DNA from 3 places in the Rhizobium sp. NLR10b genome. Region 3 is predicted to be linked to each of the others. Evidence: riboswitches for the same ligand, from Rfam matches in the RefSeq annotation. Region 3 holds a riboswitch; each other region holds the start of a gene.
What was found. Region 3 has a riboswitch for thiamine pyrophosphate ahead of HJB91_RS31130 (HMP/thiamine-binding protein). Riboswitches for the same ligand answer to the same signal wherever they lie in the genome.
Positions count from the first base shown of each region.

Region 1: linked by a shared signal. The riboswitch ahead of thiC (phosphomethylpyrimidine synthase ThiC) and the one ahead of HJB91_RS31130 (HMP/thiamine-binding protein) in region 3 are both predicted to bind thiamine pyrophosphate.
Region 2: linked by a shared signal. The riboswitch ahead of thiM (hydroxyethylthiazole kinase) and the one ahead of HJB91_RS31130 (HMP/thiamine-binding protein) in region 3 are both predicted to bind thiamine pyrophosphate.

Region 1 is NZ_JABDWV010000016.1:495-10,954, forward strand. Features, by position in the region: gene HJB91_RS23885 (thiazole synthase) at 1-438, opposite strand, end outside; gene thiS (sulfur carrier protein ThiS) at 440-637, opposite strand; gene thiO (glycine oxidase ThiO) at 634-1,620, opposite strand; gene thiC (phosphomethylpyrimidine synthase ThiC) at 1,623-3,455, opposite strand; TPP riboswitch at 3,550-3,681, opposite strand; gene HJB91_RS23905 (SPFH domain-containing protein) at 4,329-6,368, shown strand; gene HJB91_RS23910 (YciI family protein) at 6,416-6,724, opposite strand; gene HJB91_RS23915 (dioxygenase) at 6,721-7,569, opposite strand; gene HJB91_RS23920 (maleylacetate reductase) at 7,589-8,647, opposite strand; gene tsdA (gamma-resorcylate decarboxylase) at 8,649-9,629, opposite strand; gene HJB91_RS23930 (flavin-dependent monooxygenase) at 9,677-10,460, opposite strand, start outside.
Region 2 is NZ_JABDWV010000001.1:428,450-438,909, reverse strand. Features, by position in the region: gene HJB91_RS02050 (ABC transporter ATP-binding protein) at 1-502, opposite strand, end outside; gene HJB91_RS02045 (aminotransferase class V-fold PLP-dependent enzyme) at 537-1,733, opposite strand; gene HJB91_RS02040 (RidA family protein) at 1,871-2,383, opposite strand; gene HJB91_RS02035 (ABC transporter permease) at 2,432-3,301, opposite strand; gene HJB91_RS02030 (ABC transporter permease) at 3,301-4,242, opposite strand; gene HJB91_RS02025 (ABC transporter substrate-binding protein) at 4,326-5,852, opposite strand; gene HJB91_RS02020 (DUF1349 domain-containing protein) at 6,081-6,665, shown strand; TPP riboswitch at 6,794-6,890, shown strand; gene thiM (hydroxyethylthiazole kinase) at 6,941-7,744, shown strand; gene thiE (thiamine phosphate synthase) at 7,741-8,376, shown strand; gene thiD (bifunctional hydroxymethylpyrimidine kinase/phosphomethylpyrimidine kinase) at 8,373-9,182, shown strand; gene HJB91_RS02000 (GNAT family N-acetyltransferase) at 9,390-9,869, shown strand; gene HJB91_RS01995 (glycoside hydrolase family 3 N-terminal domain-containing protein) at 9,894-10,460, shown strand, end outside.
Region 3 is NZ_JABDWV010000006.1:20,025-30,484, reverse strand. Features, by position in the region: gene HJB91_RS11000 (F0F1 ATP synthase subunit gamma) at 1-623, shown strand, start outside; gene atpD (F0F1 ATP synthase subunit beta) at 646-2,073, shown strand; gene HJB91_RS10990 (hypothetical protein) at 2,073-2,312, shown strand; gene HJB91_RS10985 (F0F1 ATP synthase subunit epsilon) at 2,312-2,719, shown strand; gene HJB91_RS10980 (sugar transferase) at 3,009-3,746, opposite strand; partial or broken gene HJB91_RS10975 (acyltransferase family protein) at 3,914-5,133, opposite strand; gene HJB91_RS10970 (ABC transporter substrate-binding protein) at 5,221-6,231, opposite strand; gene HJB91_RS10965 (ABC transporter ATP-binding protein) at 6,301-7,113, opposite strand; gene HJB91_RS10960 (ABC transporter permease) at 7,110-7,916, opposite strand; partial or broken gene HJB91_RS31130 (HMP/thiamine-binding protein) at 7,970-8,086, opposite strand; TPP riboswitch at 8,077-8,189, opposite strand; gene soxR (redox-sensitive transcriptional activator SoxR) at 8,525-8,995, shown strand; gene HJB91_RS10950 (SDR family NAD(P)-dependent oxidoreductase) at 9,119-9,889, shown strand; gene HJB91_RS10945 (helix-turn-helix transcriptional regulator) at 9,993-10,331, shown strand; gene HJB91_RS10940 (LysR family transcriptional regulator) at 10,410-10,460, shown strand, end outside.

The sequences.
Region 1 (10,460 bases), on a different contig from region 3:
GCAGCCGGCTTCCAGCAGCCTTTCCGCGACGACAAGGTCGTCGGTCGTGTAGGGGAAGACCTGAAAGCCCTCGCCAGTGAGGATGCGGGCCGCCTCGACAAGGCCGAAGACGTCAGGCTGCAGCGTATCGTGATGTCCGATGACTTCGAGCTTGATCCAGTCGGTGCGGAAGACGTCGCGCGCCATTTTCGCCGTCAGCACGGCCTCCTGCACGCTGTGGCATCCGGCCGTATTCGGCAGCACGCGCACGCCAAGTTCGCGGATCAGATCGAAGAAGGCGCCGCCCGCTTTGCCGCCGACGGCTTCGCGGCGAAGCGAAACGGTGACGATCTCGGTCTTCGAGCGCTTGACCGCTTCTGCAAGGACAGCTGGAGACGGATAGCGGGCGGTCCCGAGTAGCAGTCGGGAGCGGACTTCAACATCATAAAGTTTCAGCATCTCAGCCTCCTTGCATGGGTGAGAGAATTTCGATGCGGTCGCGTTCGCCGAGCCTGAAATCGGCGCGGTCCTCGCGGTGCACCAGCTCGCCGTTGACTGCGGTTGCCAGCCATTCGCCTTCGTAGTCGAGAGCGAGGAGAAGATCTGCGAGCGTCGCGGCCGCGACCTCCTGTTCCTCACCATTGATGATGAAGGTCATGATGCCCTCCTTTCCGGTTGATTGCCTTCGCCAAGAAGAAGCCGCGCCACCTCGCCTGCCATGGCAGGCGCCAGCAGAAAACCGTGGCGGTAGAGACCATTGACATGGACTGTGCGCCCTTCCTGCGTCACACGCGGCAGATTGTCGGGATAAGCCGGCCGCACGCCTGCGCCCGTTTCCGTCACCCGTGCCTCGCCGAAGGCAGGATTGAGGGTGTAGGCGGCATTCAGCAACTCCATCAGCGAACGCGCGGTGATAGGGCCGGTATCGTCACTTTCGATCATCGTCGCCCCGATCATGAAACGATTTCTTTCGCGCGGCACGATATAGATCGGATAGCGCGGATGCAGCAGGCGAACGGGGCGAGAGAGAGTCACTTCGTTCGTTTCGACGCAGAGCATCTCTCCGCGAACGCCGCGCAGGCCGGGCAGAAGGCCGATCTGAGCAGCCCCGGTGCAGTCGATCACCCGATCGTAATGGGCAAGGTCAGCATCGCCCGTGGTGCCGAATGTGAGACGCATGCGGGCTTCTTCAAGTCCGGCGGCCAGCCCCGCGAGTGCCTGCCGTGGATCGAGATGCGCTTCCTGCGGAAAGAACAATGCCCTGCGGAAGCGGCCGGCGAGATCCGGTTCAAGAGCCGCGATCGCCTGCTCGTCCAGCCATTCCCATCCGCTTGTCCGGCGACAAAAGCGGTCGAGTTCGCCGGCATCGCGCCCGGCCGCCACGACAAGCGTTCCCCGACGATTGATATGGCCGGGTAGTGCTGCCTCCCACCAATCGGCGGCAAGACGGCCGAGCGCCAGGACCGGCTCCTCCGCGCTTTCCCTTTCGCACCATGGGGCCAGCATGCCGCCGGCAAAGCCGGAAGCGCCTGCACCGATCCGGTCGGCTTGATCAGCGACGCTGACCCGGAAACCATGTCGATAGAGCTGCCAGGCAACGGTGAGGCCGGCAACGCCGGCCCCCTTGACGAGAATATGCATCGTCATTCTCCGGCAGGCGTTTTCGCGGCCTCGGCGACCGGCATGTAGAGATCGCCGCCATCACGATACCTGGCAGCCATCGCTTCCAGTCCTTCTTTCTGAGCTTCGGCGCGAATGTCGTGGGAAATGCGCATGGAACAGAATTTCGGGCCGCACATCGAACAGAAATGCGCTACCTTGTGCGCCTCTTTCGGCAGGGTCTCGTCATGGAAGGAACGCGCCGTATCCGGGTCGAGCGAGAGGTTGAACTGGTCTTCCCAGCGAAATTCGAAGCGCGCCCGCGACAGTGCATCGTCACGGATGCGGGCGGCCGGATGGCCCTTGGCAAGGTCGGCGGCATGCGCGGCAATCTTGTAGGTGATGACACCGGTCTTGACGTCGCTGCGGTCGGGCAGGCCCAGATGCTCCTTCGGCGTGACGTAGCAGAGCATCGCCGTTCCGAACCAGCCGATCATTGCGGCTCCGATGCCGGAGGTGATGTGATCGTAGCCGGGGGCGATATCGGTCGTCAGCGGTCCGAGCGTATAGAAGGGAGCCTCGCCGCAGACCTTGAGCTGCTTGTCCATATTCTCCTTGATCTTGTGCATCGGCACGTGGCCGGGGCCTTCGATCATCACCTGGCAATCCCTGGCCCAGGCGATCTTGGTCAGTTCGCCGAGGGTTTCGAGCTCGGCAAATTGCGCGGCGTCGTTGGCATCGGCGATCGAGCCGGGGCGAAGACCATCTCCAAGCGAGAAGGATACGTCATAGGCGCGGCAGATGTCGCAGATTTCCTCGAAATGCTCATAGAGGAAGCTCTCCTTGTGGTGATGCAGACACCACTTGGCCATGATCGAACCGCCGCGTGAGACGATGCCGGTGACACGATTGACGGTGAGCGGGATATAGGCAAGCCGCACGCCCGCATGAATGGTGAAATAATCGACCCCCTGCTCGGCCTGTTCAATCAGCGTATCGCGATAGACTTCCCACGTGAGATCCTCGGCTATGCCGTTCACCTTTTCCAGCGCCTGGTAGAGCGGCACCGTTCCGATCGGAACCGGCGAATTGCGGATGATCCATTCCCGGATGTTGTGAATGTTGCGGCCGGTGGAAAGGTCCATGACCGTGTCGGCACCCCAGCGGATTGCCCAGACCATCTTCTCCACCTCTTCCGCCATCGACGAGGTAACGGCCGAGTTGCCGATATTGGCGTTGATCTTCACCAGGAAATTCCGGCCGATGATCATCGGTTCGGCCTCCGGATGGTTGATGTTGGCTGGAATGATCGCCCGGCCGGCTGCCACTTCCTGCCGCACGAATTCGGCCGTCACGAAATCGGGAACGTCAGCGCCAAAGCTCTCGCCGTCGCGAGCGAGCGCCTCCTTCGTGGCCTGCCGGCCAAGGTTTTCGCGGATGGCGATGAACTCCATTTCCGGCGTGACGATGCCGGCACGCGCATAGGCGAGCTGGGTGACGGCGCGGCCGGCCTTTGCCTTCAGCGGCGTGCTGCGAAGGGGGAATTCCGGCGTCAGCCGTTCGCCTGTGGCAAAACCATTGTCTTCAGGCTTCACCACACGGCCTTCATAGGCTTCGACGTCGCCCCGCGCCCTGATCCAGCTCTCGCGCAAACGCGGGAGCCCGGCGTCGATCGAGACCGTATGTGTCGGGTCGGTATAGGGGCCGGAGGAGTCATAGACCGTTACCGGCGGTTCGCCCGAGGTCGGGTGAAGGCTGATTTCGCGCATCGGCACGCGCAGATCCGGATAGAGCGTTCCGGGCTTGGCGATCTTGGTCGAGCCCGGAAGCGGGCCGGTGGTGACGACCGGAGTAAGCTTGGGTGCAACAATATTCATGGGTGAGGCTCCAAGGTTTGACGTTTGGAGACCCAGTTCCAGAGTTGGAATGATGAAAAGACGCCTCAAGCAACAAAGCGAAATCCGCCCGACAGCCGCAGCGTCCGCACCGTCCCTACGCCAGTATGAACTGGATCAGGTTCAACGGGTCACTGCGCCACAACAGGCAAAGCCGTATTGTTCAGCAGAATCTCAGCCCCTTGCCGGGACACCCCTGGTGAATGCTCGGCATCAAAGACCGGAGTGGCCCTGATGTCAAGCCGACCCTCACGCGTTCTCATCCGCCGGCTTTGAGTCCGCGGCAGACATCATTCCGCGTCCTCACGCGAGCTACGGCTCTCGCCAAAGGACTACCGTCAGCCGATCTCGGAAACTTGCGGCTTAGATAAGCGGGGATCGGTGTATCGACCCGACTGTACAAGAAATGCGCCACACCAACAGCAGACAAGACGTGGATAGCGAGCGTGCCTGACCTTGCAGAGGGCCTGCCAACGCAATTTTCCAGACCCCGGCTCAACGGCCCGGTATGTAAGTCAAGCGGCAATATTTATTCAGCTGAATTGAATGTTCGAAATAGCAAAATCACTGGAAGTACTTATCCGATTTCAGCATTGAACATCTTTACACCGATAGCTGTTGTCCTTACTTCCTCTATCGTTATGTCTAGCAAGGCAACACCGATGTGAGACCACTCACGACGCGCCGTCCCCCAGCGGGACTCGCGGTCATTCTCCCTGACAATCAGCAGCCTTAAGCGTTCGACAGGTTCTTAGCGCGTCGCGCAAAAAGGCGCGCCATTTCCCCGTCATATCAACCAACGCCAACCGGGCGGTCATCGGGTGGACGAACCCGTGCGCCTATGCGAGAGAAAAGATGGAAACCCTCCAATACCTTAGCCCGATGGGATGGAAGGCGATCGAAATCGCTGTCACCCTCATCATACTGGCCATGCTGTTCCGGTGGAGCGGAGTAATCCGCTATATCCCCAACGACAGGCTCGGCATCCTCGAAAAGCTGTGGAGCTTTCGCGGCTCCGTCGACAATGGCTTCATCGCGCTCTATGGCGAGGCCGGCTTTCAGCCGGATGTCGTGCGCGGCGGTCTGCATTTCTTCATGCCGTTCCAGTATTCGATGCATCGCGCCAACCTCGTGACCATTCCGCAGGGCCAGATCGGCTATGTCTTCGCCCGTGACGGCGAGCCGTTGCCGCCGACCCAGACGCTGGCCTCGAATATCGATGCCGATGATTTTCAGGATGTGCGCAGCTTTCTCACCAAGGGCGGCCAGAAGGGGCCGCAACGCAAGATCCTGCGCGAAGGCACATATGCCATCAATCTCGCGCAGTTCATCGTGTTGACCGCGCAATCAACTTATGCAGTCAACCTGAACGCGTCGGAACAAAGACTGTTTTCCGACATGTCCACTTTGATCACTGAGCGGAATGGCTTCGAGCCCGTCCTCATCCACGACGCCGAGGACCTGATCGGGATCGTCACCATCCATGACGGTCCGGCGCTGCCGGATGGCGAGATCATCGCGCCGACCGTTGCCAACAACCCGAAGGATCCGAACTTCCACAATAATTTCCAGGATCCGGAGAAGTTTCTCAATGCCGGCGGTTATCGCGGCCGGCAATTGCAGGTGCTTGCCGACGGCAGCTATTTCCTCAACCGCATCTTCGCGACCGTCGAACTGGTGGAAAAGACGATCATCGACGTCGGCACGGTGGGTGTCGTCGTCTCCTATACCGGCCGGCGAAGCGCGGATATTTCAGGTCAGTCTTATCGCCACGGCGAACTGGTCGAGACGGGCGCACGCGGTGTCTGGTCGACGCCGCTTCTGCCGGGCAAATATGCGTTCAACACCTATGCCGGCAATATCATCATCGTGCCGACCACAAACTTCGTGCTCAAATGGACGAAGGAACAGTTCGGCGAGCACCGGCTGGACGAAAACCTTTCAGAAGTGTCGCTGATCACCAGGGATGCGTTCGAACCGGTGCTGCCACTCTCGGTCGTCGTGCATATCGACTATATGAAGGCGCCGCTCGTCGTGCAGCGTTTCGGGGACATCAAACGGCTGGTCGAACAGACACTCGATCCGATGGTCTCGGCCTACTTCAAGAATATCGCTCAGACCAAGACCTTGATCGAACTGCTGCAGGAACGCAGCGAAATCCAGCGCAGATCCGGTGACGAAATGCGGGAGAAGTTTTCGTCGTATAGCCTCGAGCTGCAGGAGGTGCTGATCGGTACGCCTCGCGCCAGTAATGGCCAGAACAGCATCGAGCAGATCCTCATCCAGCTGCGCGAACGCCAGATCGCCGTCGAGAAGGTCGAGACTTATAAGTTGCAGGAAGCGGCGGCGATCCAGGAGCGCACATTGCGCGAGAAAGAAGCACTGGCCGAACAGCAGGCCAAGATCACGACGTCGGCGCTCACCATCGAGATCAGCGAGAACGAAGGCAAGGCGCAGCTCGCCCGCACCCGCCAGCAGGCCGAAACCATTCAGGTCACCGCCAAGGCAGAGGCCGAGAAGGTGCGCCTGGCCGGCCTCGGCGAAGCCGACCGGATCAAGGCGATCGCACTTGCAGATGCCGAGCGTATCAAGGCGACCGGCCTTGCCGATGCCCAGAAGGTACGCGCCGTCGGTCTGGCGGAAGCCGAGGCGACCGAGAAGAAGGTCGCGGCCTTCGGCGGTCCGGACTATCAGCTCCACTCGCAGGTGCTGATGCGCTTTGCCGAAGCGATCGAAAACGGCAAGCTGCCGCTCGTGCCGCAGATCCAGGTCGCCGGTGCCGGCGGCGACAAGGGCGGCGCCAACGGCCTGGTGGAAATGATGCTGTCGATGCTGGTCGCCGATCGGCTTGGACGACAGGGTGCCCCGGCTGTGGTGCCAGCGCCGGCCGAATAACATTGATTGTGGATGGGCCGGTCATGCCGGCCCATTTTTCTTCCTGCCTAAAACGCCGGTCGGAAACTCTCGCGCAGAATTCCGAAAGTGGGCCGCCATTCGAATAGATCGACGCTCGTGTAGACGCCGGAGCCAACGAAGGGATCTCCCGCGCTGAACGCCTCGAACTCGGCCAGCGTTTCGACTTCCGCAATTACGACGGCGGTAGAAGCCCTGCCCTCGGCCGGCGGTGCAGACGGGCCGGAAAGCATGATGCGGATCGTCGCGCCGCGCAGATAGGCCTTGTGTTCCTCGATCAATCGGGAACGTTCGGCCGCCTTGCCGGGGTCGCATACGGCATAGCGGACAACGATCATTGTTTATTCCAGATCGGCGTCAGCACGAAATCGAAATCGGAGCGCCAGACCGTCGGACGATCGATACGCTCGAAAGGCGCGACCAGGCTGTTTTTGACACCAAACACCGTATCGGATTCCAGATAGGGATCGTTGCCGACAAAAGTGTGGGTTACGAGCTTCTGATAACCTGGAGCCGTGATCAGGTAATGGGTATGGGCGGGACGGTAGGGATGGCGACCGAGCGAGGCCAGCATCTGGCCGACCGGACCGTCATCCGGGATCGGATAGGAGACCGGCTTGATGCCGACGAAGCTATAGGCGCCATCTGCACCGGTGATGAAAATGCCCCGGTTGTTCCATTTCGGCTGGATATCCGGCTGCTGGACGTCGTAGAAGCCATCGGCATTATCCGACCATACGTCGATCCGGGCTCCCTCGATCGGATGACCATCGAGATCCAGCACTCGCCCGATGAAGAGGCAAGTCTCACCCTTGCCGTCGAGCGAGATGTTTTCGCCCATCTGGCGGACGGGCGCCCCTTCGATGTGAAACGGTCCAAACACGGTATTTTCCGTGGCGCCCGGCGGACGCCGGTTGTTGATCGCATCCACCAGCATCGAGAAACCCAGCGTATCGCTGAGCAGGATGAATTCCTGTCGCTGGTCATGACAGCGATGACCGGTGCGGGTCAGGAAGCCTATGGCCAGCTCCCATTCCTCCTGGGTCAGGCTTATATCCTTGGCAAAGGCATGCAAATGCTTGACAAGCGACGCCATGACTTCGGCCAGACGTGGATTGATGTCCGGCCCCATCCGCGAATTGACGGCTTCCGCGGATCTCTCTTCGCTGAAATATTCAGGCACCTGGCCTCCTCCTAATGCGTTAACGCGGCCGTGCGCCCTCCCAGGCGCTCTGCAGCAAAGCCCGGATCACTTTTCCTTCGATCGGGCGCGGGTTCCAGTAGGGATTCCCAGCGGCAAGTTCTGCCGCATGATCCAGATCGGCTTCCTTCATACCCAGATCCCGCAGCGCCATCGGGGCACCGATCGAAGCGGCAAAATCATAAAGACCGCTGCCCAGCGAGCCGCCGAAAAGATCGGCAGCGGGCTTGAGCGCATCCGTTGCGGCTGCGGCGTTGTAGGCAGCGGAATGGGGCAGAATGACCGCATGGGTTTCTGCATGCGGCAGATCGAAGCTGCCGCCCAGCGTATGGCAAAGCTTGTGATGCAGGGCCATTCCAACGGCTCCGAGCACCGTGCCGCACAGCCAGGAGCCGTAAAGCGCTTCGCTTCGGGGTTCGATGTCCCTCGGGGCATTGACGATTTGCGGCAAAGCCTGCTTCAGCGCGCGCAAGCCCTCGACCGCCATCATCGACGAAATGGGATTGCGATCCTGCGCATAGAGCCCTTCGACCGCATGCGCCATGGCATTGAGCCCGCTGCTGACGCTGATGTTGACCGGCAATCCCAATGTCAATTCAGGATCGTAGATCACCACCTCAGGCAGGATGCCGGGGCCGCGGACCGTGGTCTTCTGTCCGTTCTCCGTCTGGCCGAGGATCGGTGTAACCTCCGATCCAGCATAGGTCGTCGCCACCACGATCTGTGGTGCGTCGTTGCGATAGGCGATGGCCTTGCCGAGACCGATCGTCGATCCACCGCCGATCGCGACCACGCAATCGGCACCGGCCTTCTCGTATGCCGCGATCGCGCGCTCGGTCACATCGACCGGCGTGTGCATGACAGCACCGTCGAATAGTCCCGCCGCAAGCGGGCCGAGGGAAGCAGCGATGCGCTGAGCGTCGGCTTTCTGGTGCGGGGTCGAAAGGATCAGGGCGCGCTTGCCGCCCTGCCCTGTAATCGCCTCGGCGAGGCGACTCACCGAGCCGCTCCCGAAGATGACCTGGGCTGCGCTGACCGTGTATCTGAAAGGTGCGACCATGTTATCGATCGAGCTTGAACAGTGAAACTGCATTGGTGCGACCGATTTTCAGACGGTCGGCTTCGGAGATGGTGGCGCTGTCGAACCAGTTTGCAGCGTGGTCGACGTTTTCGAATGGCCAGTCTGTCGAAAACAGAATTCTGTCCGCGCCGATTTCCAGCATAGCATCGATCAGCGATTGCGTGCGGAAATTCCCCGACGTCGTAATGTAGAAATTCTCGTTGAAATAATCGGCAATCCGGCGTTTGGCCGGATAGTTCTTTTCCACCCTGACCCACGCATTCCGGTGGTCGATGCGCCACATCATGTACGGCAGTCCCTCGCCCATATGACCGACGATGATCCGCAAAGCCGGGTGCTCGTCAAACAGGCCGGATCCCATCAGGCGCAGCGCATGCACAGCGGTCTCCTGCGCGAACGCCCATGTCGGACCCATCAGCCAGGAATGGCCGGCATAGATCCGGCTGTCCTGCGGCAGCGGGTTGCGCGGGTGCAGATAGAAAGGAATGTTGAGTTTTTCGACTTCGGCCCAGAACGGACGGTATTGCGGCAGATCGTAGTAGAGCGGCGTTGTTCCGTCGCCTTCCTGCGAGAAGCCGTTGACCAATGCGCCGACGAAACCCATCGTCGTCACGCAGCGCTGCAATTCCTGCGCAGCGGCATCCGGATCCTGCAGCGGCAAAGCTGCAAATCCCAGGAAACGGTTCGGGTTTTTAGCGCATTGCTCGGCCAGAAAGTCGTTGGCGCGTCGGGAAATCTCCAGGGCCTTGGCCTTGTCCGGGATCGCTTGCACGGCTGGTGCGTTCAGCGACAGGATCATTTTCTCGATGCCGTGAGCATCCATCAGCCGCAGACGCTTGTCCTGGATATCCAGAAGACGGGCGGACAGTTCCGTCCAGTAGTCGCCCGGCACGAATCCGGCCGAATCCTGCAGCGTCTCGGGAATGGCGAAATGTTCTTCAAGCGCGATCTTGCCTTGCACGATATGCTCTCTTTCCTGTCTTCAATCGAAATAATGAGGATGGCGGATCAGAATTGTCCCTTGGGCGGAAGACCGAGCAGTTGCTGGCCGACCATGGTTCCGACGGCATCCCAGTTCATGGAAATGTGGCGCCCGACGGCATTTGCATCGCGCCATGCCCGCTGCACGGGATTGGACATCTGGAGGCCGAGGCCGCCGGTCGATGCATTGAGTGCTTCGACGGCCCGAAGCGCCAGGCTGACCGCAAAAGACTGGCTGCGGCGGGCAAGAATCCGATCTTCCTCGGTGATCTCGCCGGTGCCATCCGCGCGGGCCTGGGCCAGTTGCTGCGCCCTGGCAATATCGCGCAGAATGATTTCGCGGGCAGCATCCACGGATGCGGAGGCTTCCGCCACGCGGAGCTGGATCGTCGGAAATTCGGCGATCTTGTTGTTGCCGCCGGCAACCGCACCCCGTGTCACCCTGGTGCCGATGTGGTCGATATAGCTATCCAATGCGCCCTTCGCCGCACCGACGGCCGCGCTGCCGAGGCAGAACGGAATTCCCATAAGGAGCGGCATGTTGAAAAGGCCGACACCCTTATAGAAGCGCCCGCCCGGCGTTCTGCCTGAGGTCGCGTCCGGAAAGCTCAGTATGCGATATTGTGGAACGAAGACATCCTTGAGGATCAGGCTTTTTGAGCCGGTACCCGCAAGGCCGACCACATCCCAGGTCTCGGCAATGGTATAATCGCTGGCGGGAACCAGAAGGAACGCCGGCATAGGACGCTCCTCCTCGCCGTTTGGTGGAATGATCGCCGCACAGAGGGCCCACTGGGCATTTTCGCATCCG
Region 2 (10,460 bases), on a different contig from region 3:
CGGAAAAACGGTGCGGATATTCGTCGAAGCGCGAGGCGGCCGAGGGGATGCGGACCTTCTCCAAGAGCCTGATCGTTTCGGCCCTGGCATCGGCCCGGCTCAAATCGGAATGGCAAAGCAGCGCTTCGGAGATCTGATCGCCGATGGTGAAAAGCGGATTGAGCGAGGTCATCGGCTCCTGGAAGATCATCGCCACCTCATTGCCGCGCACCTGCCGCATCGCGTGTTCCGGCAGCGCCAGCAGGTCGCGGCCGCCGAGCACGACGCAGCCTTCGGTGCGGCTCGTTTCCGGCTGCAACAGCCGCATGATCGACAGCGACGTCACGCTCTTGCCCGAGCCGGATTCGCCGACGATCGCCACGGTTTCACCGGGCGCGACGGTGAAGGAGACATCGCGCACGACCGGTTTCCAGGCGCCGTCCACGAGGAAGGAGGTGGTCAGCCTGTCGACGGAAAGAACGGGGCTCAATGTCTCGATCGGCTGGGCTTGGGCGTTGGCCATTTCGGCTCCTCTTGCGGCGGATGAGAACGGCGGGTCAATCCGGCCAGCGCAGCAATCCGTCGAAGCGGTGCCGGCTGCGGTTTTCGATCGGGGTTGCGATGATCTCGTTGGAGGCGCGCGCCTTGTCGAGCTCCTCAGCAAGACGGTTTGCGACGATCACCTCCTGGCCCGGATGCAGGTTGCAGGGGTCGAGATAGAAATAGCGGTGCTCCACCTCGTGGTCGCGCACGATGATCGGCGGGTTGCCTCTCGCCAGCGCATCGGCCAGATCCCAGGCGGTGATATGGGCCTGTTCGGGATCGACGATGAGACGCAGACGGTCGAGCGGATTGTTGGTGGGGTCGGGCTCGATCAGCGCGGTGACGCCGGGACGACCCTGGAGGGTCTTCTTCCAGAGATTGAGATAGCCGGTCTCGCGTTCGCGGATGCCGGCATGGTCGCGCCTTTCCCAGGCTTCCAGCGCCGCCATGACGCCGAAAATGCTCTCCTTGCCTACCTTCATGCCGCGGCCGATGCCCATATTCTGCAGGAAGGCATGGCGCACCAAATCCTTCCTGCCGGCAACGATGCCGGAGGTCGGGCCGCCGAGAAACTTGTGGCCGGAATAAAGCGCGATATCAGCCCCCTGCTCCAGGAAAATCTTGAGGTCATATTCCGATGCCGCATCGACGATAACGGGCACCCCCTTGGCATGGGCGATCTCGACGAATTCCTTGAGGTTCAAGAGGCCGTAATCGACGACGTGGTGGGAAACGACATAGACGGCGGCTGCGGTTTTGTCGGTGATGGCGTTTTCCATATGGAAGCGATGGGTCGAAGTCGCCTGTCCCACAAGCACGACCTTGCCGCCGGCAAGCCGGATTGCCTGGTCGACGGGCGCACCGTAGCTGACCACATGGCCCATCTGCACCAGCACTTCGTTCTTCTCAGACACGGCATCCGGCAGCCTCTCGATAGCCAGCAGATTGTTGCCGGTGATCGCACCGGCGACGGTAAGCGAAATACCGGCCGAGCAGGAGGCGGTGACGAAGCCCGCCTCGCCGCCGGTCAGCCGGGCGATGACGCCGCTTGCCTTGCGCTGCAGGTCGTTGATCTCGGCGAAGTGCGGCAGGATGGACGCCATCGCCGCGATCGCCTCGGGAACGACGATCGAAGCGCCAAGGCTGGTCATCGTGCCGGACACATTGATGACGGGACGAAGGCCGAGCGAAGGTCTGATATCATCGGGCATGAAGATCTCCGGAAGTCTGGGGCGAAGGGCGAAACATGGGGCGGTCGTCCGGCAGTGTCGAACAGCCGGAGAACGGACGCGGGTTAAGATAGGAAAAGGTCATCCGAAGACCACTCCAAACATGAAAACACACCTCGTCATCCATGCAAAGCGACGATCGCCTCGATCTCGACGGTGATATTGCCGGGCAGCGAGCCGAAGCCGACGGCCGAGCGGGCATGTTCGCCTGCCGCTCCGAAGACCGCGATCAACAGGTCGGAACAGCCGTTGATGACGCTCGGATGGTCCTCGAACTCGGGTACGGCGTTGACCATGCCGAGCAGCTTGACCACCCGCCTGACGCGCGAGAGATCGCCGAGCGCCTCATGCATGACGGCAAGCAGGTTGATGCCGGTCAGCCGCGCATGCCGATACGCCTCGTCGACACCGACGCCGCCGCCGACCTTGCCGGCATGCAGGAAGCCATCGGCTTCGCGCGGCCCCTGGCCGGATAGATAGAGCATGCTGCCTTCCACCACATGCGTCACGAAATTGGCAATCGGCGGTGGCGGCGGCGGCAGCGTTATGCCAAGAGCGGCTAACCGTTGGTAAGGCGAATTCTCGACCTTGCCGGCTGCGGCGGGGAACTGATTCACGCGAACTCCTGTCATGCGAATTTCGATTGGCGAATTTGGATTGGCCGACCGCTGGTCGACGGATCAAAGGTCCTTGCGAAGTCTCGGGTCGAGCATGTCCCTCAGGCCGTCGCCGACCATCTGCAGCGACAGCACCGAGAGAACGATCGCGACGCCGGGGAAAAGCGTCATCCAGTCGGCCTGGCCGATATATTGCCGGCCGGCGGCGATCATCGTTCCCCAGGTTGGGATCTCGGGGCTGACGCCGAGGCCGAGAAAGGACAGGCCGGCCTCGGCAAGCATGGCGCTGGCGAAGAGGAATGTGCCCTGCACCAGGATCGGCGACAGCAGATTGCGCAGCACATGCCGCGTCATGATGTGGAAGGTCGAAATCCCGAGCGCCCTCGCCGCCTCGACATAGGGCAGCTCGCGAATAACGAGCGTCGAGGCTCGCACGATGCGGGCAAGGCGCGGCGCATAGACGATCGACAACGCGATGATGACGGTCGTCAATGACGGGCCGAGGGCGGCGACCAGCGCGATCGCCAGCAGAATATCGGGGAAAGCCATCATCGCGTCGATCAGCCGGGCTATCGGCGTATCGAGCTTCTGGAAGAAGCCGGCGAGCAGGCCGAGCGTGACGCCAATTGCGGCCGAAAGCGCGACGACCGCAGCCCCGACGAACAGCGACAGGCGGCCCGCGAAGATCGTGCGCGAGAAGACGTCGCGACCGAACTCGTCAGTGCCGAAGAAGAAGGTGCCGCTCGGCGGCTTCAGTCGGTTGACGATGGAAAGCTTCGACGGCGAATAGGGCGCGACTACAGGCGCGAAGGCCGCCAGCAGCACGAAGATCGCCAGGATCAGCAGGCCGAAGGCCACCGTCCTGCGCTTCATCAGGCGGCGGACGAATTTGCCGCCTTCGCTTTCGGCTGGTTTGATTGCGATATCGGCCATCAGTAGCGCACCCTCGGATCGACCAGCAGGTAGAGCATGTCGATCGCAAAATTGATCAGCACATAGAGCGCGGCGATGACGAGCAGCGCCCCTTGGATGACGGGATAATCGCGGCGCAACACCGCCGAAACGACGAGATTGCCGACACCCGGCAGGCCGAAGACTGTTTCGGTGACAACAGCGCCCGAAATCAGCACCGCCGCCGTCAGGCCGAGCACCGTCAGGATCGGGATCAGCGCATTCCTCAACGCGTGCTTGAGGATGACCTTGCGCTCGATCAAGCCCTTGGCGCGGGCCGTGCGGATATAATCGTCGCCGAGCACATCGAGCATCGAGGCGCGGGTGAAGCGCAGGATCAACGCCGAGGAGACGATGCCAAGCGCAAAGGCCGGCAGGGTCAGGTGATACATCCGGTCGATGAAGGTCGAGCCCGGGCCGCCATATCCCGAGACCGGGAAGAGATTGAACCGCACGGCGAAGAACTGCATGAGAATGAGCCCGAGCCAGAAGCTCGGAATGCTGGCGGCGAACATGGCGAGCGTCGTTGCCGCCTGGTCAATGAAGGAACCGCGCCGATAGGCGGCATAGATGCCGATCGGCAGGGCGATGGCGCTGGCAATGGCAAGCGAAAACAGCGTCAGGAAGAAGGTCGGCTCGGCCCGGTCGATGAGGGCCGATGTGACGGGCATGTTCAGGAAGATCGACTGGCCGAGATCACCCTTCAGCAACTGGCCGATATAATAGACATATTGCAACCCGAGCGATTGATCGAGGCCGAGCCGGGTTCGGAGATCGGCAATATCCTGCGGCGTCGCATCCGGCCCGAGCATAACGGCGGCCGGATCTCCCGGCGTCACACGCACGATGACGAAGACGATCGTGACGACGAGAAACATCACGACGATCATGCCGAACAGGCGCTGGAGGATGTAGCGGATCATGAATGCCGGCCTTCAAGCCCTTGCAGATGCGGCAGAAAAGATGACCGGTACCGGTCCCGAAGGACCGGTGCCGGCGGTGATGCTCACTTCTTGATCGAAGCGTTCCAGAAATACGGCCAGGGAGCCGGATCGACTCCTTCGAGCTTGACCGACTTCGCCGAGACGGCGTTGAAATCGCCGATCTTCATGAAGGGCGCGTCGGTATAAACCGCCTTCTGAACATCGGCCCAGAGCGCCACGCGCTTCTTCGGGTCGACCTCGGAGGTGAAGGCATCGACGGCGGCCTTGCGGGCTGGCGTGTCCCACCAGCCCGGCGAACTGGTCGAGAGCGAGCCGATGAGGGCCGGCTCCGGCAGGAAGGGGCTGTGGGTGATATAGATATCCCAGAGCTTCGGATCGGTGCGGCGCTGCGTCAGCGTCGCCCAGTCCACCACCTGCATATCGACGGTGAAGCCGGCAAGCTTCAGATATTCGGCGGCGACCTGCGCCATCTTGTAATGGAACTCGTATTGACGGCTGGTCAGGATGCGGATCGGCTCGCCGTTGTAACCCGCTTTCTTGGCGGCAGCCGCCGCCCCTTCCGGATCGGCGACATTATAGGCGCCCTCGACGCCGGCATCCGTCGACCAGGCAAAGGTCTTGGGGTAGATGGCGCCGTCGAGCGCATAAAAATCCTTGCTGCCGAAGGCTGCCGCCAGCATGTCTTCCATGCTGAGCGCTTGGCGGATCGCCTTGCGGACCTCGACATTGGCAGCCACACCTTCCTTCGTATTGAAGACGAAGACCGGATAACCGAAGGGCTTCAGCATGACCGGCTGCGAGGCAGTCGACGCCTTCAGCTTGTCGTAGGATTCGACCGCGATCGAGTCGACATAATCATATTGGCCCGAAATGGCGGCCTCGACGCGGGTGTTCGGATCCGGCACCGGCACGAAGCGGATTTCATCGAGATATTGATGGCGGGCGCCGCCGTAACCATTGCCGTCGCCCTCGCGTGACTTATAGCCGTCGAAGCGGACGAGCTGGATATATTGGTCGGCCTTGCGCTCCTTCAGCATATAGGGGCCGGTGCCAATGAATTCCTTCATCGGTTCGTCCTGCTTTTCGGAAGGGATGATGATCGCCGCCGAATTGTTGAAGGCGAGCAACGAGGTCAGCGGCGCATAGGGCTGCTTCAGGGTGATGGTGACGGTCGAAGGATCGGTCGCGGCGATCTTGCCGATGAAGCCCGCCACCTGCTTGCCGCGCGAGGCGATCTTCGTCCAGCGGCCAAGCGAGGCGACAACATCCTCGGACGTCATGTCTGTATTGTCGTGGAACTTGATGCCGGTCCTCAGCTTGATCGTATAGGTTTTGCCGTCGGCGCTGATCTCCGGCAGGCTTTCGGCCAGCAGCGGCGTGACGTTCCAACTCTTGTCGAAGGTGTAGAGCGTTTCGAAAATATGCTGGGTGACGATGCCGACAAGATCAGCCGTCGACGACATCGGATCGAGCGTCGGCGGCTCGCCGATCGTCGCGACATTGATGACGCCGCCCTTTTCCTGGGCAAGCAGGGCGGACGGCAGGGCGACGAGCGCGGTACCGAGCAGGAATGCGACCAGTGTTTTCATGTGATGGCTCCCGTTTAGTTCCATTATTATGCAATTCATCTTTTTGTAACAGAATAAGAACTGGATCGATCCTGTCAAGCGCGGGCGACGGATTATGCAGCCGCGGATAGCGCGACGCCGAAAAAGCACCATCTTCATCTGCGGCTGTCTGCGCTGCATGAAAGCGGCATGATATGCCAAAGTCAGGTGGTCGCCTGCGGTCAGGCTTCAACAGAACGGGAGAACGGGATGAGCATCGATTTCAACAAAGGAAAGTGGCTGAACGAGCCGGCCAGCTGGCGCGCAGACGAAACCAGCCTCACCCTGACGACCGACGAGAAAACCGATTTTTGGTGCGAAACCTATTACGGCTTCACCCGCGACAACGGCCATTTCCTCGCTTTTCCCACCGGTGACAGCTTCACCGCCGAGATCCGCATCCAGGGCGAATTCCGCACCCTCTACGATCAGGCCGGCCTGATGGTGCGCCTCGACGAAACACGCTGGGTGAAGTCAGGCGTCGAATTCACCGACGGCGAAGCCTTCCTCAGCGCCGTCGTCACCGACGGCAGATCCGACTGGTCGGTGTCCCAGCCCTTCAAGGAACTCGAAGATTTCCACATCCGCGTCACCGTCGCAGGCGGCGCCATGCGCATCCAGGCCTCCCGCGACGGCAGCCGCTGGCCGCTGCTGCGGCTAGCGCCCTTCCCGGCTGCCGACCGCTATGAAGTCGGGCCGGCGGCCTGCACGCCGGAGCGCAGCGGGTTGAGGGTGCGGTTTTCGGAGTTTTCGATCGGGCCGGCGATTTCGACGGATCTTCACGATTTGAGTTAGCCGGATAGGATGCGATCGGGATTGCATTCCTGAGCAGCAACGTTCACGCCTAAAGCGCAGCCGCAAGGAGAGTACCGAACCCTCATTTTCGAGATGACATCCGCCCCGTTCTCTGCGAAAAAGAGCGCGATGAGAGACAGGGGCGCCCGTCGACAGACGGGCTGAGAAGCACCCTTCGAACCTGAACCGGATAATGCCGGCGGAGGGAGTCGCTCGGGGTCGCGGTTTCGCCCGCACGAATTGCCCCGTGCCCGCCCCCGCCTGAAAGGGGCGCCATGCAAAACAAGATCACGTCGGGAGCCATGCTGAAGGCGATGCGCGAAAAGCCGCCGCTCGTCCAGTGCATCACCAATTATGTCGCCATGAACATCGCGGCCAATGTTCTGCTTGCGTCGGGCGCCTCGCCCGCCATGGTGCACGCCGCTGAAGAAGCCGGCGAATTCGCCGGCATCGCGAATGCATTGACCATCAACATCGGCACGCTTTCGACGCAATGGATCGAAGGCATGCAGACGGCGGCGAGGGCCGCCAACGCAGCCGGCAAACCATGGGTCCTCGATCCGGTCGCGCATTACGCGACGGCCTTCCGCCGCGGAGCGGTCGCCGATCTCCTGGCGCTGAAGCCGACGATCATCCGCGGCAATGCTTCCGAGATCATCGCCCTTGCCGGCGGAGAGAGCCGCGGCCAGGGCGTCGACAGCCGCGACCCGGTCGAGCAGGCGGAAGGCTCGGCGCGGCGGCTCGCCGAGCGGCAGCGGGCGGTGGTCGCCGTCACCGGTGCGGCCGATTTCGTCACCGATGGTGAAAGAGCCGTGCGCATCAAAGGCGGATCGGTCCTGATGCCGCAGGTCACCGCACTCGGCTGCTCGCTCACCTGCCTGATCGGCGCCTTTGCCGCGACCGCCCCTGAGGATACGTTCGGGGCGACAGTTGCGGCCCTTGCGACCTTCTCCGTCGCGGGCGAGGATGCCGCCCTCGGGGCGGCCGGCCCCGGCTCCTTCGCTTGGCGTTTCCTCGATGCGCTGTCAGCCCTGGACGCCGAAACGCTCGATGCCCGGGCAAGGATTTCGGCCGTATGAAGGTTTTCGACCTTTCGCTCTATCTCGTCCTCGACCCCGAACTCTGCGCCGGGATCGGCATGGTCGAGACCGCGCGCCTTGCCGTTGCCGGCGGCGCCACGATGGTGCAACTGCGCGACAAACATGCGGGCACGACCAGAATGATCGAGACCGGCCGAGCCTTGAAACAAGCGCTTGCGGGAACCGGCGCCCTGCTCATCGTCAACGACGATGTCGAGGCGGCGATCGCCATAAGTGCCGACGGCCTGCATATCGGCCAGGAGGACATGGACGCGCGCACGGCACGGACGATGATCGGCCCCGGGATGATCCTCGGCCTCTCGGTCGAGACCGCGCCGCTTGCTAGCGCCGTCGATCCTGGTCTCGTCGATTATGCCGGCGTCGGACCGGTCTTTGCGACGCCGACCAAGGCCGACCACAAGCAGCCGATCGGCTTTGACGGTCTGGCAAGGCTGGTGAAGGCTTCGCCGGTGCCGTCAGTCGCCATCGGCGGCCTCAAGGCGAACCACGTGGCCGAGGTATTTGCCGCAGGCGCCAATGGGCTTGCCGTCGTCTCAGCCATCGCCGGCACGCCGGACCCCGAGGCGGCCACGCGCCGCATCGCCGCAGAAATCCGAAAGGTCCGCCCATGATCCGCAACGTTCTCTCCATCGCCGGCTCCGATCCCTCGGGCGGTGCCGGCATCCAGGCCGATCTCAAGGCCTTTTCCGCCCGCGGCGTCTACGGCATGGCGGTGCTGACCGCGCTGACGGCGCAGAACACGCAAGGGGTGAGCGGCGTGCATCTGGTGCCGCCGCAATTCGTCGCCGACCAGATCGATGCCGTCTTTGCCGATGTGCGCGTCGACGCCGTCAAGATCGGCATGATCGCCAATGCCGGCATCGCCGAGGCCGTTGCCGCAGCCCTCGCGCACCGGCGTGGCATCCCCGTCGTTCTCGACCCGGTGATGATCGCCAAGGGGGGCGCCGCCCTGCTCGCACCTGAAGCGGTCGACGTGCTGACCAGGCGGCTGCTGCCACTTGCCACGCTTCTCACCCCGAACCTGCCGGAAGCCGCCGCACTTCTGCACCAGCCGGTCGCGACAAACCGGGCCGAGATGGCCGCCCAGGCCGAGCGGCTGCGCGCCCTTGGTCCGGCCGCCGTGCTGGTCAAGGGCGGACACCTCGACGGTGACGAAAGCCCCGACGTGCTTGCCACTGCCGACGGCCTGCACTGGTTCGAGGCGCGACGCGTGCCGACCAAGAATACCCACGGCACCGGCTGCACGCTGTCCAGCGCGCTGGCCGCCGAACTCGCCAAAGGCGACTCGACGCCAGGGGCTGTTGCCACTGCCAAGGACTATCTCGCCGGCGCGGTCGCAGCCGCCGGAAAGCTCAGCGTCGGCTCCGGCCACGGTCCGGTGCAGCATTTCCACGCGCTCTGGCAAGAGGGCGAATAGGCGCTGGCATCGGCAAACAGATGCAAATGTAAAACGGCCCGGCTTGTTCCGGGCCGTTTTGCATTGGACCCATACCGCACGTCGAGGCCGCAACGAGAACAGTCGCGTCCAAGAAAATCCCTGTTGACAAGCCTTCTGAGATGGCCAAGTCTATGACATTAAAAGGGGATATATTCCGCAATAACGGAACATCCAGAGGAGAGACGGGTGCCGGACCTGCTTGTGAGCTTATATTCCACCAGGCTCGCCGAACTGAAAGAGCGGGCTGACGTCGTCGGCGCCTCCATCCGTCCGGCTCTTCCTGCGGAACTGCACCTCGTGGTCAACTGGGTTCGCGAACAATTCAGCGAGAATTGGGCGAGCGAGGTTTCGGTCGCTTTTTCCCGCCAGCCCGTCGCCTGCCTGATATCAGTCGAAGGCGGCAAGCTGCTTGGCTTTGCCTGCTACGACACCACGGCGCGTGGCTTCTTCGGCCCGACCGGCGTCGATTCCGGAGCACGCGGCAGGGGCATCGGCCTCGCGCTGTTTTCCGCCTGCCTTCAGACGATGAAGACGCTCGGCCATGCCTACGCCTTCATCGGCGATGCCGGCCCCGTCGACTTCTACGCCAGGACCGCAGGCGCCATCGTTATCCCCGCCCCCGACAAGGGCATTTACGAAGGCATGCTCAGAAGCGCGCCGAAATGACCATCTGATACCGGAGTTCCAGAATTGTCCTCGACCCCTCTTGCCCTTTTCGTCGGGCTTCCGAATCCCATCATATCGGATTATGAATTCGCGCTCTTTCGCGACACCAACCCGCTCGGCCTTTTCGTCGGGCGGCGCAATCAGCGCGAGCCGGAGCAGACGAGGCGGCTGATCGAGCGCTTTCGCGAAGCCGTCGGCCGCGACGATGCGCCTGTCTTCACCGACCAGGAAGGCGGGCGCGTCCAACACCTCGACGCCGGTCCCTGGCCGCTCTTCCGCAGCTTCGGCCAGTTCGCCGACCTGGCGCGGCGCGATCTCGATCTCGGCAAAAAGGCACTGCGCCTTTCCTCCCAGGCCATGGGCGCGATGATGACGGAACTCGGCCTTTCCAGCGGCTGCTCGCCCGTTCTCGACCTCGTCTTCGAGACGACGAGCGCGGTCATCGGCGCCCGCTCCTTCGGCCCCGATCCGGACTTCATCGCCGCCCTCGGCCGCGAGGTGGTCGACGGCCTGCTAGAGACCGGCAACATGCCCGTCATGAAGCACATTCCCGGCCATGGCCGCGCCACGCTCGACTCCCACAAGGAGCGT
Region 3 (10,460 bases):
GCGGCCTGTGCGGCGGTTTCAACTCGCAGATTGCCCGCTTCGCCCGCGACCATGTCCGCAAATTGGTCGCCGAAGGCAAGACGGTGAAGATCTTCACGATCGGCAAGAAGGGTTATGACATTCTGCGCCGCGAATTCGCGTCACTGATTGTCGAGCGCAAGGAATTGCGCGAGGTCAAGAAGATCGGTTTCGAGAATGCCGACCAGATCGGCAAGCGCATCATCGAGATGTTCGAGGCCGGCGAATTCGACGTCTGCACGCTGTTCTATTCCGAGTTCAAGTCGGTGATAAGCCAGGTTCCGACCGCGCAGCAGCTCATCCCCGCCAAGGCCCCGGAAGCCGTCGTCGAGGATGAGGAGCATGCTGGCGCCGTCTACGAATACGAGCCGGATCCGGCGTCGATCCTCGACGATCTGATCCCGCGCAACATCTCGGTCCAGATCTTCCGCGCTCTCCTCGAGAATGTCGCGGGCGAAATGGGCGCCAAGATGAGCGCCATGGACAATGCGACGCGCAATGCTGGTGAGATGATCAACAAGCTGACGCTGAGCTACAACCGCCAGCGTCAGGCGCAGATCACCAAGGAACTGATTGAAATCATTTCGGGCGCGGAAGCGCTCTGAGTTAGGAAAAGAGGGTAAGAAAATGGCTGAGGCAGCTACCCGTTCTGTCGGCAAAGTCACCCAGGTTATCGGCGCCGTCGTCGACGTCGCTTTCGAAGGCGAACTGCCGGCGATCCTGAACGCGCTCGAAACCGATAACAACGGCAACCGCCTTGTTCTCGAAGTCGCTCAGCATCTGGGCGAAAACGAAGTCCGTACCATCGCCATGGACTCGAGCGAGGGTCTCGTCCGCGGCCAGCAGGTCGTCGATACCGGTGCCCCGATCTCGGTTCCTGTCGGCGATGAGACGCTTGGCCGCATTATGAACGTCATCGGCGAACCGGTCGACGAAGCAGGCCCGCTCAACACCGCCCACAAGCGCGCCATCCACCAGGACGCGCCGGCTTACGTCGAGCAGTCGACGGAAGCGCAGATCCTCGTTACCGGCATCAAGGTCGTCGACCTTCTCGCCCCTTACGCAAAGGGCGGCAAGATCGGCCTGTTCGGCGGCGCCGGCGTCGGCAAGACGGTTCTCATCATGGAACTGATCAACAACGTCGCCAAGGCGCACGGTGGTTACTCGGTCTTCGCAGGCGTGGGTGAGCGTACCCGCGAAGGCAACGACCTCTACCACGAAATGATCGAATCAGGCGTCAACAAGCATGGCGGTGGCGAGGGCTCGAAGGCTGCGCTCGTTTACGGCCAGATGAACGAACCGCCGGGCGCGCGTGCTCGCGTCGCTCTGACCGGTCTGACCGTCGCAGAACATTTCCGCGACCAGGGCCAGGACGTTCTGTTCTTCGTCGACAACATCTTCCGTTTCACGCAGGCGGGTTCCGAAGTGTCGGCTCTGCTCGGCCGTATTCCTTCGGCCGTGGGTTATCAGCCGACGCTCGCAACCGACATGGGTCAGATGCAGGAACGCATCACCACCACGACCACGGGCTCGATCACCTCGGTCCAGGCCATCTACGTTCCGGCCGACGACTTGACCGACCCGGCGCCGGCGACCTCGTTCGCCCACCTTGACGCAACGACGGTTCTGTCGCGTTCGATTGCTGAAAAGGGCATCTACCCGGCCGTCGACCCGCTCGACTCCACCTCGCGCATGCTCGACCCGTTGGTCGTCGGCGAAGAGCATTACGAAGTCGCCCGTAAGGTCCAGTCGACGCTGCAGCGATACAAGGCCCTGCAGGACATCATCGCCATTCTGGGCATGGATGAACTGTCCGAAGAGGACAAGGTTGCCGTCGCCCGTGCCCGCAAGATCGAGCGCTTCCTGTCGCAGCCGTTCTTCGTTGCCGAAGTCTTCACCGGCTCGCCGGGCAAGCTCGTTGCTCTCGAAGACACGATCAAGGGCTTCAAGGGCCTCGTTAACGGCGAATACGACAATCTGCCGGAAGCCGCATTCTATATGGTCGGCTCGATCGATGAAGCCGTCGAGAAGGCCAAGAAGCTCGCCGCCGCTTGATGAGCGACGCTCAGGACGAGATATTCTGCTGCGACTCCCTCAAGCGAGTCGTGGCGGAGCTGCCAGAGCCGGCCGCGCCGACCGTCTACCGCGCCGATAACGGCGTGACGATGATGGTTGTCGGGCTGGTTCAGACCGAGGAAGGCCTCGGATATCTCGATCAGGCGATACTGCACTGCCCGTTCTGCGGGACCAAATTGCAAACTGCAAAAGCCATAGCCGAGAAGGTAAGTCACTGATGGCTGACAATTTCAACTTTGAGCTCGTTTCGCCGGAGCGCCTGCTGCTGTCGGAGATGGTGACCGAAGTCGTCATTCCCGCAACCGAAGGCGAGATGACGGTTATGGCGCATCATGCGCCGACCATGACAACGATCAAGCCGGGTATCGTGAGCGTCCGCTCCGGCTCCGGCAGAAAGCAGGACTATGTGGTGTTCGGTGGTTTTGCCGATATCCTGCCGACAGGCTGCACATTGCTTGCCGAGTCCGCCGTTCCGGTTGAAGAGCTCAACAAGGATGAGCTGACCCGCCGCATCGAAGCTGCCAAGAAGGAACTCGAGGATGCCGTGCATCATGAGCACAAGTCCAAGCTTGAGCACTTTATCCTGGAACTGACGCATCTTAGCGGCATCGTCCAGCAGGATTGATCACAGCGACAGCATCAATGAAAGGCGGCCGCGAGGCCGCTTTTCTTGTTTCTGCCGTCTTTGAGCGCGACGATCGAAGCGCATCAACGAAAGTGAAGAGAGAGCAGGCGATCAAAGCCGCTTTTGCCGGTTTACGACGGTGAGGCGACACTTGCAGTGCCGCGCGACTTCAAAGCGCGCGCAAAAGCGCTGCGGCCCTTGATACGCCTATCGTGCTTTCTTTGTTTTACGACTGCATCTTCGTGGCCGCACATTGTGCGCGCGAGGCTTGGAACCGGGCAGACTCTCATTAGAAGCCGGTACCGCCGCGTAGCTCGATGACCAGCGTCTTGAACAGGATTTTCAGGTCGAGCAGCAGGCTGAAATTCCTGACGTAATAGATATCGCAGGCGATCCGGGCCCGGGCTTGCAGCGGCCGTGCCGTCGGTCCGCGCCAGCCCCGTGTCTGCGCGAGGCCGGTGATGCCGGGGCGCATGACGTGGCGATGGTGGTAGTTCGGCACCAATTCTTCGTAAAGCCTGCCGGCTGCGCGCATGTTGATGGCATGGCAGCGCGGACCGACCAGGGACATGTCGCCCCTGAGGACGTTCAGAAGTTGCGGCAGCTCGTCAATGTTTGTCCTGCGGAGCAGAGCGCCGATGCCGGTCACCCGCCTGTCGCCCTTGACGGTCTGCTGGATGCCGCTGGGATCGCAAGCGTCGGTGTGCATCGAGCGGAACTTGAAGACGGTGATCTTTCGGCCGTTCAGGCCCCAACGGATCTGACGGAAGAATACGGGGCCGCCATCGTCGAGTTTGATGAAAATAGCGATTGCCAGGAAAAGCGGCGCCAGCACGAGGAGAGCGCTGGCCGCGATGACGATGTCGATCAGCCGCTTTACGGCCAATCGCAGAGCCGCCTTGCCTTCGACACCAGAAAAGCTGTCCGGCTGGCGAATGTTGGAGTTCGCTACAACCAGAGTCCGGATTTTGTTCTGACGCTGAGACGAATCGAAGCGTGAACTTATCTTCGAAGTAAAAGCATTCATTACTCAAAGCCCAGAAGTTTAGATGCGATACTGAACTGCGGGGAGACAGATACATGCTTACGTATGGTTTGTCATCGTTATAAATAAGAAATCGGTAAGCATAAAGACGCCAAAAATGGGAGTATTTCGCGTTAACCTTAATGCCTCTAGTTGAGTGGCGTTCGAAATTATACTTCTAAAGGAGTAGCCCGATCAGGCGGCGCGATGTGAGGTGATTGCCGAAATCGATTACCGGTCGTTCCAACAGATAATAACTGAGGCTTGCCACCAGAAAAACGAGCGCCGCCGTCAGTGTGCAGGATTGCAGCCAACCGGTGACCACGTTCTCCGAGGAGGCCCCGAACGAGCCGGGGTCGAGTCTCTGGATCAATGTCAGGATGATCTCCTGCCAGATGTAAATGCCGAAGGAGATCTTGGCGACGTAGCGGACAGGAGCGTTATCAAGCAGCCTGCCCAGGCCCTGGGCACGGCTGAGCGAAACGAGCGCTGTTGCGACCGCCAGTGGAAAGACTGGAAATCCATAGGGGATGTCAAGCCAGCCGTAACCTTCGGCCGAGCCGCCAGGTGATATGAGGAGGCGGTAAGCGGCAACCGAAAGGGCCAGGAGTGCCGCGGCGTCGAACCAGGAAGAGCGCCTTGCGGACAACATCACTTCGATGCCAGCGGCAAAGGCACCGAGCGCGAAGACGGCAAAGAAACCGATCGGATTATAGTTGGGCATCCATTCCTTCGCCCCGCCCTGCAGGCCATATGCCCAGCCGCGCCCAATATCGTCGAGCGCAAAGAGCCTCAGGATTACCAGATGGGCAAGAAGGACGACGGCAATGACGCAGAGCCATACGGCGCGGGCGAAGAACGGACGTCGCCGCAGCAGGGGCAAGCGAAACAGCAGGAAAAAGGCGGCCGGCAGGAGCACATAGCTGGTGACCTCGAAGGGAATGGACCAGAGCGGCCCATCGGCTTCGACGGGAAAGAACGTGCGCCAATGCCACTGGCTCATGAACAGCAGTCCCGAGACATAGCGGACGACGAGCTCCGGCGTCAGCGGCAGGGCAAGCAGCGTCAGGCTGAGGATAAAGCCGACGCTGGCGGCGAACCAGAAGCCCGGAGTGATGCGCGCCAACCTGCGGATGGCGTAGTGCCCGAGGCTCGGCATGGCGCCGCCGGCGTCGAGAGCGTGCCAGAAAGGGCGGGCAAGCAGAAAGCCGCTGAGCACGAAGAAGATGGCGACGCCGAAATTGCCGAAGCGGAGGACGTTGGCCGTCGGCGCCAATTCATCCGGAATTCTGCGCATATCCAGCCGGAGCGCGAGATGATGCGCGAGCACCAACAAGCACGCCATCGCGCGCAGAAAGTCGGCTCCGACCAGTTTGTCCTGTGCTCGCATGTCGTTCCCGCCCCGCTCGATTCGGCTCAAACCGCCCAAGCTCAAAGCATTGCCGCGGAAGGCCGCGTCGGCAAGGGCGGGTCGGGATCAGCCGAGGAGTTCGTTGGTGTAATAGGTGGAAAAGTCCGGCTTCTCCCTGAGCACGACGCCATTCGCATCAACCAGGATGCCGTTCTCAAGCAGGAAGCCGCCGATGGCATCGGCCTTTGCCGGGTCAAGGGTGCCGATCACGCCGGCCTCGGATCTCAGGAAATGGCCTTCGATCAATGCCTTCTGGGAAGCCTTTACCAGTTCCGTGTTCATCAGTGCGCCGTTGCTTCCCGATATCAGCAGTTCGCAGGCTTCGTCGGGATGGTCGATGGAGTAGACATAGCCTTGACGTGTGGCCTGGATGAAGGCGCGGGCGTGTTCTCGACTGGCCGAGAGATAGGCGTCGCTGGAAACGATGACCGTCGTCTGCTCGTCGGGAATGCCGTAATCGGAATAGTGGAAGCGGCTGATCTTCCGCTTCTCCAGCTCGGCGGCGATGCCTTCCCAGGTGTAGATCTCCAGCGTGAAGTCAATCGAGCCATTGTCCAGCGCCTCATAGGCGGAGGTGCCAAGGGTGACGGTCTTGACGTCGCCCTTGCCGCCGTCATTGCGGATCATCGCTGAGACCAGCGCGCTTTCCCAGGTGCCGCCGAAGCCGCCATAGGTCTTGCCGTCGAGATCTCTGGGACTCTTGATGTCGTCGCGCCCGCCCTTGAAGATCAGGCGTGCGGTTTCCGTCTGGACGACGCCGTAGACCATCTTCACGTCACCGCCGCCAGCGCGCTGCGTGAGAGCCTCGATCTCGCTGCTGATGCCGAAGTCGGCGACCCCGTTCGACACCAGCGTGCCGGCGCTGGTGTCGGTAAAGGGCAGAATCTCAACATCGAGGCCGGCGGCCGTGTAGAAGCCTTTCGCCTTGGCGACATAGATGCCGATGTGGTTGGTGTTGGGCGTCCAGTCGAGCGCGATACGAACCTTTGCGGGCGCCGATTGAGCGAAGGCGGCGCGGCCGGCGAGGCTTGTTGCGATAGCGGCGAGGATCGTCTGTCGACGGGTGAGAAGCAGCATGGTGACCTCCTCAGGTCTATTAGAGCAGGATCCCGAAAAGTGTGAGCGGTTTTCGGACGACATCGTGCTCTAACTCTTTAAATTGGAACAGGATTCAGATTGCAGGCCGACCGGCCTGAAATCATCCTGTTCTTGCGGATGAAGCAGGGTTTGCAGGATTTCAGTCTCGATTGCCTGGGCCGCGGGCGAACCGAGATCAGCGATGCTTCTCGGGCGGGGCAGGGAAACGCGGAATTCGCGGATGACGCGGGCCGGGCGGGCAGACAGCACGTAGATCCGGTCGGAGAGGAAAACGGCCTCGCGAACATCGTGGGTGATCAGCAGCGCCGTCCAGCGATGTTCGGTCCACATGTCTTGCAGCCACTCCTGGATCTGGATGCGAGTCAGCGCATCGAGCGCGCCGAAGGGCTCGTCGAGCAGCAGCATGTCCTGCTTCTGGATGACGGTGCGCAGCAGTGCAGCACGCTGGCGCATGCCGCCGGAAAGAGAGGCGGGGTAGTGATGCTCGAAGCCGGCCAGGCCAAACCGCTCGAAGAGGGGCGCGACAGCGGCGCGGGCGGCCCGCCGATTCATGCCCCTCACTTCCAGGCCGAGCACGGCATTGTCGATGATCCGGCGCCAGGGCATCAGCGCATCGCGTTGCGGCATGAAGGCAAAGGAATGCGGCGTCTGTTCCAGCGCCGCACCGTTGAAAAGCATGTTGCCGGAATCCGGCCGCAGCGCCTGAGTCAGCAGTCTCAGCACGGTCGATTTTCCCGAGCCGGATGGGCCAACGATCGAGACGAACTCGCCGTTTGCGACCGCGAGCGAAATGTCGTCCAGGACCTTCATGCCGTCGAAGGACTTCGAGATGTTGCGCAGCTCAAGCATCTGACCGGTCATCGGCGCCGTTCCTTGGATGGCTGCCAGGGCATGACGAAACGCTGGATAACCACCGTCAGCGCGAAGAGGCAGAGCGTCAACACAGCGCTGACGATCACGGCGGCGAGCACGAGATCGGGACGGAAATTGTTCTTGGCGTTGAGGATATAAATGCCGAGGCCGCTTGCAGCGCCGGCATATTCGGCAAAGATCGCGCCGACGACGGCATAGGTGATCGAGATTCGAAGGCCGGCGAAGAAATAGGGCAGCGACGAGGGAAGCCGCGCCAGGCGGAAAATGCGCCAGCGACTCGCCTTCATCGAATTCAAGAGCTCGGCGATGTCGCGATCGGTCGCCTCATAACCCTGAAGCAGGGCAACGAGCAGCGGAAAGAAAGTGACGAGCGCCACCAGCAATATCTTCGGCAAAAGGCCGAAACCGAACCAGAGAACGACGAGGGGTGCGATCGCCACCAGCGGCAGAGTCTGGCTGGCGATGAAGATCGGCAGCAGTGCCCGACGCATGAAGGGCATGAAATCCATCAGGATCGAAGAGGCGAAGGCGAAGGCGAGCGACAGGGCGAAGCCGCCGAGTGTCGCGCCGAGCGTCGGCCAGGTGTTTGATATCAGCCCCTCTCGGTTCAGCCAGCCCTGGATAAGAATACGCGAAGGCGCCGGCAGAATGGACGGTTTGATGCCGGAAAGATCCACATAGAGTTCCCATGCCGCCAGAAAGGCAAAGCCTGCGAGCAAGGCGGGCATTGCCCGGTACACGGCGAGACAGAGCGTCGCAAGGCGCGAATCCGATGGTCGTGGCGATGTCATCGGCGTTCGATTTCAGGCTTTCGTCTGGCCGTTAGCGCAAACCTGTCGAGGACATCGGTCTCGATGCGCAGCCTACCGCGATTGGGGGCGGTTGCCTTGACGGCATCGAGAGGGATGCCGGCGGAATTGCCGGACGTCGGGTAGAGTGACACTTGCGCGCCGGAACACATTTGGACCTCGCTCCGCTGGCATTACCCAGATCAGCTTAGAAGGGTCCGGAGGCTTGCGCCTCGCATCTCAGCCCCGGCGATACAGAGCTCCCCTGTCATTCGGCGAAAACTATCATCGGGGTTTTGTTGCCGCAACCGCAAAATTACAAACCCGTCCGGCCGGCCGGGACGGGGCGCAGATGAAAAAACACCCGGACGAGGTCCTGTCCGGGTGTTTTCCGAGGTTCCGTACCTGCCGGGAACGGAACCCGAGCGCTCGCCTCTCGGGCGGCTATATCGGCAGGGGCGATCGGTACCAGGGCGGACAAGCGCCGATGCCATCATTTCAGCTTCGTATCGACCGGATGATCTCGCTGTCGCTCCTTCCTGCGCCCTCGCGCTTTACGGCCGGGGGAGCAGGGGTTATAAAACCTCAACTAATATTGAGGTCAATGGGCGATGAATAGGATTTCTGCGACGCCGCTCGGCAGGCTTCTGACAGTCGGCGAAGTGGCGCAACGCAGTGGTCTTGCCGTCTCGGCACTGCATTTCTACGAAGCCAAGGGGCTGATTTCGAGTATCCGCACGCGCGGCAATCAGCGGCGATACGGACGCGATGTGCTTCGCCGGCTCGGCATCATCAAGGTGGCGCAACGTGTTGGCATACCGCTTTCGGAAATCCAGACGGCATTTGCCTCCCTGCCGCAGGGACGCACGCCGACGGTTGCCGACTGGCAGACGCTGTCGGCGCGCTGGAAGGATGAACTCGACGCGCGAATCAGGCGGCTGAGCCTGCTGCGAGACCGCCTGACCGGCTGCATCGGCTGCGGCTGCCTGTCGATCGAAAGCTGTCCGTTGCGCAATCCCTTCGATCGGCTCGGCGAGGAGGGGCCAGGCGCACGGCTGCTGGAGACCGAAATCGACATATGAGCTTTCAGGGAAAAGCTCTAGCCTCTGGCGGAAAGATGATGCCGCCTTTCTTTCGGCCGGCGCGCTCATATGTTAAGGGCGAATGGCGCAACAGGCGGCATTGTCCGCGAGGAGGACGGCTTCGTGTTCCATCCGAGACTATTCGAGAATCGCAATGTCATCGTGACCGGCGCCGGGCGGGGCATCGGCCTCGAAGTGGCCCGGCAGTTCTTGGACTGCGGCGCAAAGGTGATCGTCCATATCGGGCGCAAACCGGGACGCGAGCTGCCGGATTTTCTGCTGACGGCTGAATCCGAAAGACGGGCGCTGTTGCTGCACGCCGATTTCACCGCCGTTGGCGGCGCTGCGCAATTTGCCGAAAATGCGCTCGCCTTCTTCGACAAGGTGCATGTGCTCGTCAATAACGCCGGCACCATGCTCGGCCGTTTTCCGGCTGCCACACTGACCGACGCAGATTATGAGGCGATCGTGCGTTTGAACCAGACGTCGGTGGTGGCGCTGACGCGTGCGTTGCTACCGGCATTGAAGGCGGCGGAAGGCGCTGCCATCGTCAACACCGTTTCAATTTCCGCGCTGACCGGCGGCAGCCCCGGTTCTTCGATCTATTCCGCCTCGAAAGCCTTCATTTCAACCTATTCCAAGGCGCTTGCCCGCGAGCTTGCGCCGGATGGCATCCGCGTCAATTGTGTCTCGCCCGGAACGATCGAGACGGATTTCCATGAGCGCTATTCTTCCCGCGAAAAGCTGGAGCAGACGAGAAAGTCTATTCCCTTGCAGCGGCTGGGCACAGCGGAGGATTGCGCTCCGGCCTATCTGTTCCTGGCGGCACCCTCCCTCTCCGGATACATTACCGGCCAGGTCCTCGAGATCAATGGCGGCCAGCTTATCTGCTGATTTAGTTAGACCTTTTTTGACATTTGATCACTTTTGGCAAATTCGCGTGTGCGAATATGCTATTGGGCTGATCTGCCTTTTCGCTTCCCTTCCGAGATGTCGAATGCCATTGCCCAAGCCCGAGCCGGGAATGTCCGGTCAGGAATTGCACAAACTCGCTGGAAACGCTCGTGAGGCGAGCGATCTGCTGAAGGCGCTGGCGCACCAGACCCGACTTCTAATTCTTTGCATACTCGCGACCGAGGAGCGGACGGTGGGTGAAATCGAAAATATCCTCGGCATTCAGCAGGCGATGGTCTCGCAGCAGCTCGCGCGTTTGAGGCTCGAAGGCCTTGTCAATACGCGCCGTCAGGGCAGGCTCGTCTATTACCGTATCGGCAATACGAGCGTGCTTGCCTTCCTCGAATCGCTGTTCGATCTTTTTCCTGCAGAAAACAATTAGCACCCGCCCTTGCGGAGCACGGTTGCTGCGTCGAAGATAGGCTGATCCGGATGATTTCGCGCCGGATCGGGAGACCGGATGATCGACAAGCTGGAATTTTTCATCGCCCTTGCCAACGAAAAGCATTTC